One region of the Blautia sp. OF03-13 genome, then DNA from elsewhere that is predicted to be linked to it. Evidence: riboswitches for the same ligand, from Rfam matches in the RefSeq annotation. Region 1 holds a riboswitch; each other region holds the start of a gene.
What was found. Region 1 has a riboswitch for cyclic di-GMP ahead of DXA55_RS13860 (ABC transporter substrate-binding protein). Riboswitches for the same ligand answer to the same signal wherever they lie in the genome.
Positions count from the first base shown of each region.

Region 2: linked by a shared signal. The riboswitch ahead of DXA55_RS01165 (ABC transporter substrate-binding protein) and the one ahead of DXA55_RS13860 (ABC transporter substrate-binding protein) in region 1 are both predicted to bind cyclic di-GMP.
Region 3: linked by a shared signal. The riboswitch ahead of DXA55_RS12870 (DUF3878 family protein) and the one ahead of DXA55_RS13860 (ABC transporter substrate-binding protein) in region 1 are both predicted to bind cyclic di-GMP.

Region 1 covers NZ_QTVR01000021.1:2,933-7,555, reverse strand. Annotated here, with positions in the region: gene DXA55_RS13865 (hybrid sensor histidine kinase/response regulator) at 1-449, opposite strand, end outside; gene DXA55_RS13860 (ABC transporter substrate-binding protein) at 455-2,305, opposite strand; cyclic di-GMP riboswitch class I at 2,393-2,468, opposite strand; gene DXA55_RS13855 (hypothetical protein) at 2,780-2,965, shown strand; gene DXA55_RS13850 (recombinase family protein) at 3,139-4,623, opposite strand, start outside.
Region 2 covers NZ_QTVR01000001.1:257,114-261,736, forward strand. Annotated here, with positions in the region: gene DXA55_RS01160 (ATP-binding protein) at 1-342, opposite strand, end outside; gene DXA55_RS01165 (ABC transporter substrate-binding protein) at 489-2,333, opposite strand; cyclic di-GMP riboswitch class I at 2,433-2,508, opposite strand; gene DXA55_RS01170 (hypothetical protein) at 2,667-2,858, opposite strand; gene DXA55_RS01175 (formate/nitrite transporter family protein) at 3,009-3,767, shown strand; partial or broken gene DXA55_RS01180 (DNA topoisomerase) at 3,764-4,623, shown strand, end outside.
Region 3 covers NZ_QTVR01000017.1:62,632-67,254, forward strand. Annotated here, with positions in the region: gene DXA55_RS12865 (histidine phosphatase family protein) at 1-424, opposite strand, end outside; gene DXA55_RS12870 (DUF3878 family protein) at 579-1,559, opposite strand; cyclic di-GMP riboswitch class I at 1,877-1,952, opposite strand; gene DXA55_RS17140 (hypothetical protein) at 2,062-2,208, shown strand; tRNA gene DXA55_RS12875 (tRNA-Arg) at 2,583-2,656, shown strand; gene DXA55_RS12885 (ParB/RepB/Spo0J family partition protein) at 2,983-3,948, shown strand; partial or broken gene DXA55_RS12890 (ParA family protein) at 3,963-4,623, shown strand, end outside.

The sequences.
Region 1 (4,623 bases):
GGAACTGCTGCATTCGCTATCACATCATTTCCCTGCCGGATATCCTCTTCAATATTTTCCTGTAATCCAAGATACCCGGTTTCACCTGTCGCCATCTTGTAGTCACCGTCAGATGATAGAAAAAAGAATTCCAAAAAGCCTGCATCTTCCTGCGCTTTCTTTATATAATCACGGATCTCGTCTTCACCGGAAATATTCTGCAGATTCTCGCCCCAAATATGGAGGTAAGTCAGGTTCTTATTTGTCAGTTCTCTCAGCATCTGATCAGACTGATGAAGAACTTCCGTCAGATGAGAAACACTTTCCTCGTAAATAGATTTCGACATAAACTTATAATATCGGAAAACAGCCAGAACAACTCCTATAAAGAGAAGAAGAAAAGCAACTATTCTTAATCCTTTTTTCCTGACAGGTTTCTTTCTATTTCTATTATAATTCTTAACATCCATTTTTCTCACCTCAGGGTTATGTAATCTTCAGGTTCTGCAAGAACGGCATTACCACCTGAAACATATGCTGTCCAGGTATCTTTCACAGATGTAGCTCCTCCATCAAATATCATATTTTCATCTACAGGATAAGTTTCCATATGCTGCGGTGTGGCAAGACAGGTCACCGTGAAAGTATCCTCATCCCGAACTGCCTTTCCATCCTTTGTAACTTTACTTAATGTATAGCCATCTTCCGTTTCATTAATTTCCACAGAAATACCACTAACTACTGGCAAAGAGCCACGGTTAAACGGAATAAATCCTCCCTCATAGCCTTCTACAAAGTTTTTGATTATTTCTTTCAGCTCAGCCCCACTCATCTTGCTGCTGTAAGCCGCCAGACCATTTGGCATGATCATGTCACCTGCCATTTTTTCTGTGTAACCGGCTTTCAGCACATTTCCCGTAAAGCTGTTTCCGGTTGCGATCAGCACATCTGACCCATAGATGCCACGTAGCGTGTTTGCCATAACAGAATATGCTGCATTTCCTCCACTGCTGTGGAAACGGTTGGAATACGACTTCTGTGAATCCAGCACGATATCCTCAGAAGCAGTTTCTTCCTCAAGAAGCTGAGAATTAAATGACTGGTATGCCTGCCCTGCATCGTATTCTCCTGAGATCATTTTGGAAACCACATCCTTGGAAACAGAGAAAAAGTCACTTGACGCAATACGGATATACATATGGTTTTCTTCGATCACAGGTTTTATATCTTTCAGATATTCCGTAAGCTGCATATCCACCTCCTGACTGTAGCTTAACAGATCCTGTCCATCACTAATGATCCTGTTCTGCGCATCCTCTGAAAACATTGTATCCAGTACCTCCATTGCTTTCTTTCTGCGTGTTTCATCCTTTGTCAGATCATGGTTTAAGGCCACCTGGAAATATGGCGTAGTCATAATCCACTTTTCACCGTTCTCCTGAAAGAATGGAAGAAATGTTGTGTTAATGCCCTGATCCTGGAACATTTTTACACCGAAAGAACTGCCAAAGTACATGGCAAGCTTGCCACTTTTGTACATCTCAACAACATCATCATAATTCATATTCAAATCTTCCTGACTAAGCCCTGTATCCTGAATAAACTGTTCCATACGTTCAAAAGCCTCTGGCCAGACGGTATCGTCCAGACCTTCTCTCTTTGTATTTTCCGAGTCACTGTAGACCGTCCGCCACTTGCGTCCTTCCACAGAAGACAACTCTGATATAGACAGACCCTGCAGTGTTTCCATACAGGTATAATCATAAGAATAGTCTGCCGTAAATCCACGAACACCCACTTTGTCAAATGCCTGGCAGGCGGAAACAAAACTCTCGTAATCTGTTGGCAACGGGATATCATATTTTTCAAAAAGGTCTTTGTTCACTACAAAACCATGGGCATCTGCACACACAGGAAGCCAGTTTACGCTTCCATCCTCGTTCCTGAAATTGCTGAGGTAGGTATCATAGACAGCACCTGCCGCATTGGTTGTGGAAAGATCCATCAGACTGTCTTTCAGGGGACTTGCATCATGCAGGGAAAATCTGCAGCAGGTTATAATATCCGGCAATCCACCGTTTTCATCAAGGAACTTGTAGAAATCCAAATCATTATTCCCTACAACAAACTCGACATTGATATCCGGAAGCTGTTCCTGGATATATGGTGCATATTTTTCATACAGGTTTGTGCTCCATAAATATACTGTGATTGTTTCTGCATCTTCTTTTTCCGCACTCTTCCCGCCACAGCCTGACAGAAGCGATACGGCTGTCACCATCACTAAAAATACAGACAAAACCTTGCTCCATTTTTTCTTTTTCATTACAAGTTCTCCTAATAGAATTGTTATAGTCACGTCTATGAAATAACACCGTAAAAAAGCACTGCCAAACAGACAGTGCACCTCATTTCATGCAACTGGCTGCCATTTTACAGGCCCTGTAGCTTTGCGTCCCAGACTTTCATCTGGTTTGCCGATCGTCCTTTTTAAGCTTTTAAACTTATGCAAAAAACTGATTTTATTATACTATGGCACTCTACTGTACACAAGAAAAACATTACCATTTTAACCTTCAAAAGCAAAAAAAGAACAGCCGATACATATACTCGAACTGTTCTTCTACTTCCGAAGTCCACGCAGCATTGCTTTTAGTAGAAATCTATCACAATCATAAACGAGTTCCTCTTCAAGAATTTTACGAAAGGGCCATGGCAAAAGCTAAATGCCGCTCTGCTTGATTTTTCTGCCTGTCTGTATCATACTGAACTTATTAACAGACAAGGAGGAATTTAAACCATGGATGCAAAGCTTATAGAGGAACTCAGACAAAAATACAGCAAGAATCCTCCAGAGGGAATGACATCCAATCTGGTCAAAAACATGACAGACTCTGACCTTTTGGATATGCACTATTTTCTTACCGAGGATGATGACCTCGATGACGATGAATTTGAAGAAGGTTTTTACATCGACTTCTTTTAATCTATCGTCTGTTTTCTATGCCCGCTTTTGTGCGGGCTCTTTTTATCAAGAGTTCGACGAATGTCGAACTTTCCTATTATATAAAAAGAAAAAGCCGCTGACACGTTATCTTCTAACGCATCAACAGCTTCTGTCTTGCTTTGTTTCAGTGTATTATTCGGTTTTGCAAAGGTTTATTTGCTTTCAGCATTCTCCCTGATACGGTAATAATCATCCATATCAATGCCTATTTTTACCTTGGCATCTGGTTTTCGTTTGCCCAAAAGGCACACAGTCTCAACGGTACTTTCGTTGTCCCAACAAAGTTCCTGTATTTCCCTGTCTCCAAAATACACCGGAAAACGGAACTTTATGTGCTTCAGGAATCTGCCATCTGGCTGCTCCTGCTCGTAAATGTCCACCTGTTCTACAAAGCTATTAAGAAATTCTTTTTTCTCCAGGTCGGTGAACTTATCATATAGTTTATCAAAATATAAAAGAAATTGATAGACGTTTTCTTCTGATATTTTCTGTTGCCGGATATTCAGCAGGCGATTCTTAACTTCTTCTATACTATTCTCCACGCCTTCAATTTCATCATATAGACGATATAAGCGTGTCTCCATATCCTGATATTTCTTTTCATAAAATTTATCCATGATATCCAGACTATCCATCTGCTGTCCAAGTCTTGCTTTTGCTCCGGTCAGTTGTCTGTGCTGTTTTTCCAGTCCTTCAATCTCTTTTTCTATTTCTTCTGTATCTATTCTTGAACCGATTTTATTCAGAATTGCTTCTTCAAATTTCGGATTCTTCACCAGTTTCCGAATAACCTCTTCCACTGCATTGTTAATCTTCTCTTCGCTCCATTGTTTACGATATCCACATTTATGACCATCTACCAGGCGACGATGTTTGCAGACATAATAGAAATAATCCTTATATAAAGTTCCGTCTTTCTTTTTCTTTCTATTCACGTTTCCATACATACCGCTTCCACATAACGGGCATCTCAATATTCCGGATAAAATATGCTCATGCTCGAGGCTATGTGTCTTTTCATATTTTACACCTGTTTTTTCCCGTTTTTGATGTGCCAGCTCCCAGTCTGTTTCTGAAATAATCCCTTCATGGATACCATCGTGCAGCATATAATTTTCCTGCTTTACAATACGGTATTCATTTCTTGTACCAGATACTTTCTCGTTTTTCCTTCGTCCATAAGCCAGCTTTCCACAGTATACCGGATTATCCAGAACGCCTTTTATAAATGAAGCGGCAAATGCGTCCAGTGTATTATTCTGTCGTTTTTTCTTTTTATATCCATGCTGGTTCAGCCATGCAGCAATCGCAGAGATTCCCATATTGGTATGAATAAATTTATCATAGATCAGACGAATAATCTCTGCTTCGTCTTCTGCGATCTGCAATTCTCCATTTACCAATTCATAGCCATATGGAGCAAACCCGCCGTTCCATTTTCCTTCTCTGGCTTTCTGCTTACGTCCCTCCATTGTCTGCACAAGGATATTCTCTCGTTCAATCTCTGCCACCGCAGACAGAACAGAAATCATCAGCTTTCCGCTATCTTTTGAGCTGTCAATCCCATCTTCAACACAGATCAGATTCACTCCAAAATCCTGCATCCTCTGCAAAGAGTTTAATACATCTGCCGCATT
Region 2 (4,623 bases), on a different contig from region 1:
TGGAATCGCAACCAGATAACCGTCTTTTTTCTTCTGATCATAATCAAGACGCACCAGTTTTCCAATATTGTATCCGTTCTTTAAGTCCAGCAGAAGTTTACTTGGCATATCAATCCGCATTTTTGTTCCACCTGCTGATATTGCCTGACCATTTTCCTGAAGGAATATAAGAGTACTTTCCGATTCTTTTTCCCATGCTTCAAAGAAATTTTTGTTCGTATCCGTTTCAAGAGACAGTTCCCTCTCATGAAGTAAGAATTCCTCAACCAACTGCAGCTGGCTGTAGTATCCACTCACCTGAAGATCATAGGTCTGCTGTATCTGTTCAACAACAGCTCCCATACTGCTTTTTCCATTTTCGCTGATATACTTATTAGACTTACTTATAAGATACTTGATACAAACTAAGCTTAAAAGAATCATAAGTAGTATAAGCAACAGCCTTGTTATTTTTTTTCTTTTATTTACCGCTTGTTCTATCTCCACTTTTACTGTTCAACCTCTATATAGTCTTCCGGTGCTGACGGCTGCTGTCCTTTTGACATTGCTTCGATCCATGCACTTGATAATGTTGTATCTTTAAGCTGCTCAATCTCACATTTCGGATTTATTTTTTTCAAAACGGACATTGTGGTGTCTGTAAGAAGAATCGAGTATTCCTTTTCTTTGTCTATTTTCTTATCATTAACTGTTAAGTCCTTTAACGAAAATCCACTTTCCTCTTGATTGACGATCATTTTCATACCGGATGCAATTGGTAATTCGTATTTATTGGTTACGTAAAAATTCTCATCCGCATCGGCGAGATAATTTTCCACGAGTTCACAAACCTGTTTACCATTGATTTTTGTAAAATATAATGCTGTATCTGAACTCTTCGCTGTCATCATGCCAACCCGGCTGCTGGTGCATTCTCCTTTGTACATAGAGGAAGTGAAATAATAATATGGTGCCAGAGCCAGCTGTGCATCATTTTCTTCTCTGATCGTAGTTAAAATGGAAGATGCTGCATCACGGCCACTTCTATCGTTCAGTGAAATGGAATATTCATTTTCAAAATTCATCATTGCTTTTTCTTCTGGATCTTTACGATTCATTACACTGCGAAAAGTATCATAAGCCTGTGTTTCATCCATTTCCCCTGACAGTAATCCGTGAACAGCCTCAAGACTTGCATCAAATGATTTTTGGGCGGAATATCGGATATAAACAGCATTATGATTAATTTCCTCTTCCAGTCCAGGCACATCCTGCATCATGGTTGGAACATCTGTATTCAATGAAATAACACCGCTTCCATCCGCAATCAGCTTTTGCCCCTCTTCTGAAATCATACAATCCAGCACATCCAGTGCAGTATCCAGTTTCTCCCGGTCTTTTTCCAGGTTTTTGTTAAATGCAATGTTTAAGGACGGAGTCATATACACATAGGATTCATCCGATGTCTGTGAAAAGTAAGGAATACGGGTCAGCTCCGCATCCATCTGTTTCTGCAGCTGCTGCATAACCGTCGGATGTCCATGAAACATTGCTGATTTTCCCTCGACAAACATCTGGATTCCTGTATCGACGTCAATATTGATATCTTCTTTACCAAAGTGCGAGTCCTTAAGAAACTGACTGGTTTCTGAAAAAATACGTTTCCATAATGTATCATCAAACTTCACTTCATCCGCTGCAGTCTCTGCACCGTTTCGCCATTCAATACCATCCAGGCTTGTAAACTCACCGATTGCTGCAGCCTGGATGATTTCATTATTAGACCAGTCTTCACCAAGATCCATGGAATACGGTTTTATGCCATTATCATAAAACTGCTGACAGGCCTGTACATATTCCTCATAATTTTCTGGAATCTTTACGCCATACTGATCAAACAGTGTTTTGTTGGCAATGATCGTCTGCGGAATACCACAGATTGGCAGCCACTGGATTTCATCCTCCTCATTCTTATAATATTGCACCGCATAAGAATAATACTTGGAAACAACATCATAAGAAGCAAAATCCATAAGATAAGGCTGTAAGTCCTGTGCATCTGTTCCAGAAAATCGACGTACTGTTATAATATCCGGTAATTCATCATGTTCTTTAAAATAACTGTATAAATCGGTATCATTGTTACCTATAATAAATTCAATATCCTGATCTGGAAACTGTTCATGGATATAGGGTGCAATATTTTTCATCAAACGATTTTCCCACAGATAAACGGTAAGATGATCATCATTTATAGATACTTCTTTCTTTGACTGTCCACATCCAGACAAGACAGCAGTTGCTGCAAGCACACCTGACACCACTGCTGTCAGACAACGTTTTGCCTTTTTCATACTTTTATTTTCCTCATTTTTTCCTGATAAAATCCTTATTGTTACGTCTATGAAATAACACCGTAAAAAAGCACCGTCAGACAGACAGTGCACCTCATTTTATGCAACTGGCTGCCATTTTACAGGCCCTGTAGCTTTGCGTCCCAGACTTTCATCTGGTTTGCCAATTTCCTTATTATAGCTTTAATCTTATGCAAAAAACTGATTTTATTATACTTTAGTGTTCTACTATACGCAAGAAAAAGATTAACATTTTAACGTTCAAAAGCAAAAAAAGAACAGCCGATACATATACCCGAACTGTTCTCCTACTATTAAGTACGTTACATTATTTTACAACAAAACTTCCAGAAATATGATATCTATCATATTTTCTGGAAGTCCTGTCTTTGAGCAAGTGGCAAACTCGGTTAAAAAAGCTTTCAATCCTTGTTTCAATCCCTCTGAGTTCATCATACAATCTGTCGTTTCACCCCTTATTTTCTGACATTTCTGTGGAAATATACTTTTTTCTTCCTCCTTCATTGCGAATCTTTCCGGGAAATGCTATAATAGCCAAAGTTGAAAGCGCGAAATCCGAAGCATTTGCAAGCTGCTCCGGAAAAAAAGACCATCCCCCGGACAAAAAGAGAGGGGATATGTCCATCCTACGGGACATAAGAAAGGAGTTATTCTATGCCTTATGATGACGTACAAAAATTTTCAGAGGCAGCCGTAAACAAAGCAAAGCTGCTGAAAGAACACCCGGGGAAATACTTTCTCCGTGCAGTCATGGCCGGTTTCTTTATCGTGGTTGCCATGATTTTCTCCAACGTGGTAGGCAATACGTTCCAGAGTACAGATCCTGCCTGGGGAAAACTGCTTGGCGGTATTGTGTTTGCCATTGCGGTTCTGCTGATCGTTTTTATCGGTGCAGAGCTTTTCACCGGAAACAATCTTGTTATGGCATTTGGGGCCTATGACAAAAAAGTCTCCTGGGCACAGGTTGGAAAAGTATGGCTGGTAAGCTACATCGGAAACTTTGTCGGATGCCTGATTCTCTCCGTAATTTTCGTACTGGCAGGTGCTTCCGGTACTGCCGATTATTACGCAGGATTTATTGGAAATAAACTTTCCATTCCTGCCGGAGAAATGTTTTTCCGTGCCATTCTCTGCAACTTCTTCGTCTGCCTCGCCGTTGCCTGCGGCATGAAATGCAAAAATGAAGTTGCCAAATTTTTCATGATTATACTTTGCATCGCCGGATTCGTTGTTGCCGGTTTTGAACACTGCGTTGCCAATATGGCCACCTTTGTTACCGCTGCACTTCTGGTCCCAGGCGGCATTTCTCTGACTGCCGCATTGAAAAGTATGGTCATTGTAACTATAGGAAACGCAATAGGAGGCGGTGTGCTCCTTACCTGGCCGCTTCGAATGATGAGTGCAGATAAATGACAAAATCTTTATACATTGCGGAAAAACCGAGCGTTGCTCAGGAGTTCGCAAAAGCGTTAAAACAGAATATGCAGCGCAGGGATGGATACTTAGAGTCGGATCAGTCCGTCGTAACCTGGTGCGTCGGTCACCTGGTTACGATGAGTTATCCGGAAAAATATGATCCTGCGTTAAAAAGGTGGAGTCTCGAGACCCTGCCTTTTTTGCCTGAAAACTTCAAATATGAAGTTATCCCGGAAGTAAAAAAGCAGTTCACCATTGTGAGTAACCTGCTCCACCGGGAGGATATTGAAACCATTTATGTCTGTACCGACTCCGGGCGGGAGGGAGAATACATCTATCGTCTCGTCGCGCAGATGGCCGGTATCAAAGACAAGAAACAGAAGCGTGTCTGGATCGACTCGCAGACAGAAGAAGAAATCCTGCGCGGTATCCGCGAAGCGAAGGACGAAAGTGAATACGACAATCTTTCGGCATCCGCTTATCTCCGCGCCAAAGAAGATTACCTGATGGGCATTAATTTTTCCCGTCTTCTCTCGCTCAAATACGGAAGCGCTGTCGCATCGTATCTCGGCACTAAATATCAGTCTATTTCCGTCGGCCGTGTTATGACATGTGTGCTCGGCATGGTCGTACGCCGGGAGCGCGAAATCCGCAGCTTTGTGAAAACACCATTCTACCGTGTCATCGCCGGTCTTTCCTTAAATGGACGCAATTTTGAGGGGGAATGGCGCGCCGTAAAAGGCAGCCGCTACTTCAACTCTCCGCTTCTCTATAAGGAGAACGGCTTCCAGAAAAAAGAGGACGCACAGAAACTGATCGAGGAATTAAGCATGCAGAATCCTCTGATCCCGCA
Region 3 (4,623 bases), on a different contig from region 1:
GAATATACGTTTTTTCATCGGATTCTTCCCGAATTTCATCCAGCAGATTATAGTTTCTCTGCGCCAGCCGCAGAGTCGATTCGCCGCCCTCGTGGCTCATTGCGAAGCATTCCTTCGCCTTTTTGAAGTCCGCTCCATCGCGTGCTGTGGACTCCCATTTTCCAAAATTCTGCTCCGTCAGCCGCGGCTCCGGCCGCGCCGGGATGCCGGTCATCTCGGAAATATGTTTCGCGGTGTCTGCCGCACGAACCAGCGGGGAATACAGAATCTCATCCGCCTGAATCCCCTCTTTCAGGATTTTCTCCCCGGTCTCAACCGCCTGCTGATGCCCAAATTCCGTCAATGCAATATCCGTCGCCCCACAGATCTTATTCTCCACATTCCAGATCGTCTGCCCGTGACGCACAAAATAAAAATGTCCCATGAAATGATTCCTCCTGCTTATCCTCGTCAAATGTTTCTTTCTTTTCAGAATATCACAAGCCCGCATCTGCCGCAATGAACTGTTTTTAAAAACTCCATTTCCACCAGATGAATCTTATTTTATTCACTTTTTGTACCTTTTCTTTAATTCATTTTCAATTTTTAAACGTCTCAACCTCCACAACCCGGTCTTTCCCTTTCGTTCCCCAGATCATCAGATGGGCCTTATATTCCACCGAATCCCGTGCATAAAAGAATGGCTCCTCGCGCAGCAATGATGCGCGTTTTCCTTCGGCTTCCAGTATCTTTTTCCGTTTCATTGCCTGCTCCTGGATTTTTCGGATCTGGGTTCCTTCTTCGCCGGTGAAGCGTCGTTTCGGGTAATTCTGTCCTTCGCGGGCCAGTTTTTTTTCCAGTAAATCCACGACTTTCGCGTGGCGGCTCGTATGCAGCAGTTTTGCGATCTGTTTTGCGAGGAGTTTTCCCTGCCATTTTTCATAAAGTGCAAGATACCGCAGCAGCACTTTATCGCCTGCCTCCGATGCCAGTTTTTTCATCTCCGTAATTGCCTCTTCCGTCGCTTCCCACCACGGGCATGACGGTACGAGATACTGATCCGGCACCGCCGGGTAGCAGCAGAAATTGAGCGGCGGGAAATTGGCCAGCGATGCCAGACGCATTTCTTCCTCGGTGCAGAACGCCTCGCCGAGGTATTCCAGCTTGTCCCGCAGGATCGCAATACGGAACTCAATCTGCCGCAGATACTCGTATCCGTCCACCCAGAAATGACCCGTTTTTCCGTAATCAAACAGATGCACTTCCAGCGAAAGGCGGCTGAAAAACAGCGTGCACACCGTCTCTCCCTGCCGCACGATCAGAACGTACTGCTCCCCGTCTTTTTCCAGTGCAGCATCTATTTCTCCCTCGTATTCCTTCTGATACGTTCCCGTCAGCTCCGCGTCATGAAAAACGAGAAAGCTCTCTGCCGCATCGTTCATCAGATAAACAAGCCAGATCTCCTTTTCTCCTCCCCCGTACCGCTCACCCGGAAGCAGCAGCTCGAACTGCCCCTGCGAAAGAAGCACATCCAGCCTTTCCAGTTCCTCGGTCCATGTGATATTTTCTGCAATTTCCATTCCGTGATTCTCCCCTGTTTTCTTTTACTTCCTATGATACACTATAAAAAGGCTCCACTGCAATCCAAAGCAGTAGAGCCCCTTCTCCAAATTTTTCTGTTATTAATCCGTCTCGCTCCGCGGCAGTCCATCCACCAGAACCAGACATACCGACAGCAGCAGAAAAAGAATACCAAAAACCGCTGCTGAAATTCGTTTTTTCATACTGTTCCTCCTCTCGTATTTTCTTTTCACAGGCAATAAAAAAGCACCATAGATTCTCCTACTGTGCATTTCAGTCATTTCTCCCTATTTATTTTATAAGAAATGTTCCATATTTACGCAGCTGGCTGCCATTTTACAGGCCCTGTAGCTTTGCGTCACAGCCTTTCGACTGCTTTGCCGAGATTCTTTTTTTATTTTAATTCATTGCTGTAAGACTCTCTTCTCCTTTCCCATCGGAATATGATATAATGACCTCTGGATTTTGGCAGATTACTGTTTTTAACATTGGAGGTGTACGATGAAATACAGACTCATGACAGAAAACGATTTAGAATATGTTGTCGAAAAAAATAATGAATACTACAACAATGTCGAAGGCTGCTGCTGGACCTATGAAAAAGCCTATAAGAGAATTTATCAGGTACTCACAATGGAAATTTCCTGAAGTAAACTGCGGAATCGCAAGTATGTGTTTCGTCTTGAAAAAGCAGCAAAAATATAGTATAATATTTTTGTTGCTGACTCGGCTGAAACATTTATAATTCTTGTTTCTGTAGCTCAGTAGGATAGAGCGTCCCCCTCCTAAGAGAAAGCCGAGGCATTCCCCAAAGGGAAAAAATGAAAAACAACTTTCAGTTCGAATCTATTCTGAAAAATGCTAATGGTGACAACAAAGCATTCCCAAAATTGGGGAACGTTCTAATGTTACCAAATCAAAAAAATCTGTAGATTGACAACTCGAAAAAGAGTTGATAATCTTATATATGGCCGAAGGGAAAAATCCCAGAAACCCAGTAAAATCAAGGGTTTGCGGCATGTGTCGTCATAGCTCAGCTGGATAGAGCACTCGCCTCCTAAGCGAGGGGTCGGAGGTTCAAATCCTCTTGGCGACGGGCTTCAAAGCGTTCGAAAATGTTAGCTGGATTAGCTGACAACGAACGCTTTTGTTATTTTCAAATCACGTTCGTGACACAAAATTCCATTCAAAATGATCAATTTCCAGCTAACGCAATCCGATTTTTGTTAGCTGACAGCTAATCAAAATTACCGGTTTGCAAACATGGGTTTTAAGAAGTCCAGCTAACATTTGGGTTCCGCTCCGTTGTCACCCCTTATTCGGGGATGTAAATCAGAGAAAAGGCGGGAAAAGAAACAATCTCTCCCAAACCTGCAAACATGAATTAGCTGAAACAGTATTTAATTCTATTAGCTACAGCTAATGGTCAAACAGCAATGTCTGTTTGGAACTTTACTATCTATAAAAGTTCCAGGCAGGCATTTTTTATTTTCTGAATCCTGGAGGAAAGGAGTCAAGATGACTGAGCCAAACAGACAATCAGGAGAAAACGAAGAAAGAATCATAGAAATTGAGATTGAGCGTCTTCGTCCGTTCAAAGAGCACCCGTTTCAAGTAAAAGATGATAAGGAAATGTTTCTTCTGCAGGAAAGCATTGAGAAGTATGGAATTTTAAATCCGCTAATCGTCAGACCAGTACCGGATGGATACTATGAGATCATATCCGGTCACAGAAGAAAACATGCTGCGGAGAAACTGGGATACCGTAAAGTACCAGTAATCATCCGGGTATTAAGTGAAGATGATTCCATTTTAAGCATGGTAGATTCTAATCTTCACAGAGAACGGATCAGCTACAGTGAAAAAGCTTTTGCTTACAAACTGAAGAATGACGTATTAAAAAGAAAAAGTGGTCGAAAAAAGAGCCAAGTTGACCACAAAACACCAAGAAAGCGGGCAATAGAAATCATCAGTGAAGATTGTGGTGATAGCCCAAAACAAGTGCAGCGTTATATCTCACTGACAAAACTGATACCGGAAATGCTGCAGAAACTGGATGATGAGATCATTTCTTTTTGTCCGGCTGTAGAGATAGCTGCATTAAGTGAAAAAGAGCAAAAGGAACTGCTTGTAGCAATGGAGTATGCACAGGCAATCCCATCACTCTCACAGGCCCAGAGGATCCGGCAAATGAGTAAAGAAAAGCAGTTGTCACTGGAAAAGATGGAAGAAATCATGTGTGAGGTTAAAAAGGGTGAAATCACAAGAGTGGCTTTCACAAACGAACAGCTACATAAGTATTTTCCGAATTCCTATACACCGGCAATGATGAAGCGGGAAATACTGGCACTGTTGAAATTATGGAAAAAAGAATCATGGGAAAGTTAAAGGAGGAAGAAATCATGTGTAAAGTTATATCCGTAGTAAACCAGAAAGGCGGCGTTGGAAAGACCACCACAACCGTAAATGTAGGCATTGGACTGGCAAGAGAAGGTAAGAAAGTGTTGCTGATTGACGCGGATCCACAGGGAAGTTTAACAGCAAGTCTTGGATATGAGGAACCGGATGATCTTCGCATCACACTGGCAACGATCATGATGGATGTCATCAACGAAGAAGAAATCTCTCTGGAAGATGGTATCTTACATCACCAGGAAAATGTAGATCTACTTCCGGCAAATATTGAGCTTTCTGCCCTGGAAGTAACGATGGGAAATGTTATGAGCAGAGAAATGATCATGAAGGAATATATCGATGCGATAAGATGCCGATACGATTATATCCTGATCGACTGTATGCCAAGCCTTGGTATGATGACAATCAATGCACTGGTCTCCTCTGATTCTGTGCTGATACCTGTACAGGCCGCATATCTGCCTGTTAAAGGACTTCAGCAGCTGATCAAGACCATTCTTACAGTAAAGAAAAGACTGAACCGGAAACTGGCGATTGAGGGCATTCTCCTGACTATGGTAGATTTCAGAACCAATTACGCAAGAGACATTGCATCGAGAGTACATACACCTACGGAAGCCAGATTGAAGTATTTGAAAATGTGATCCC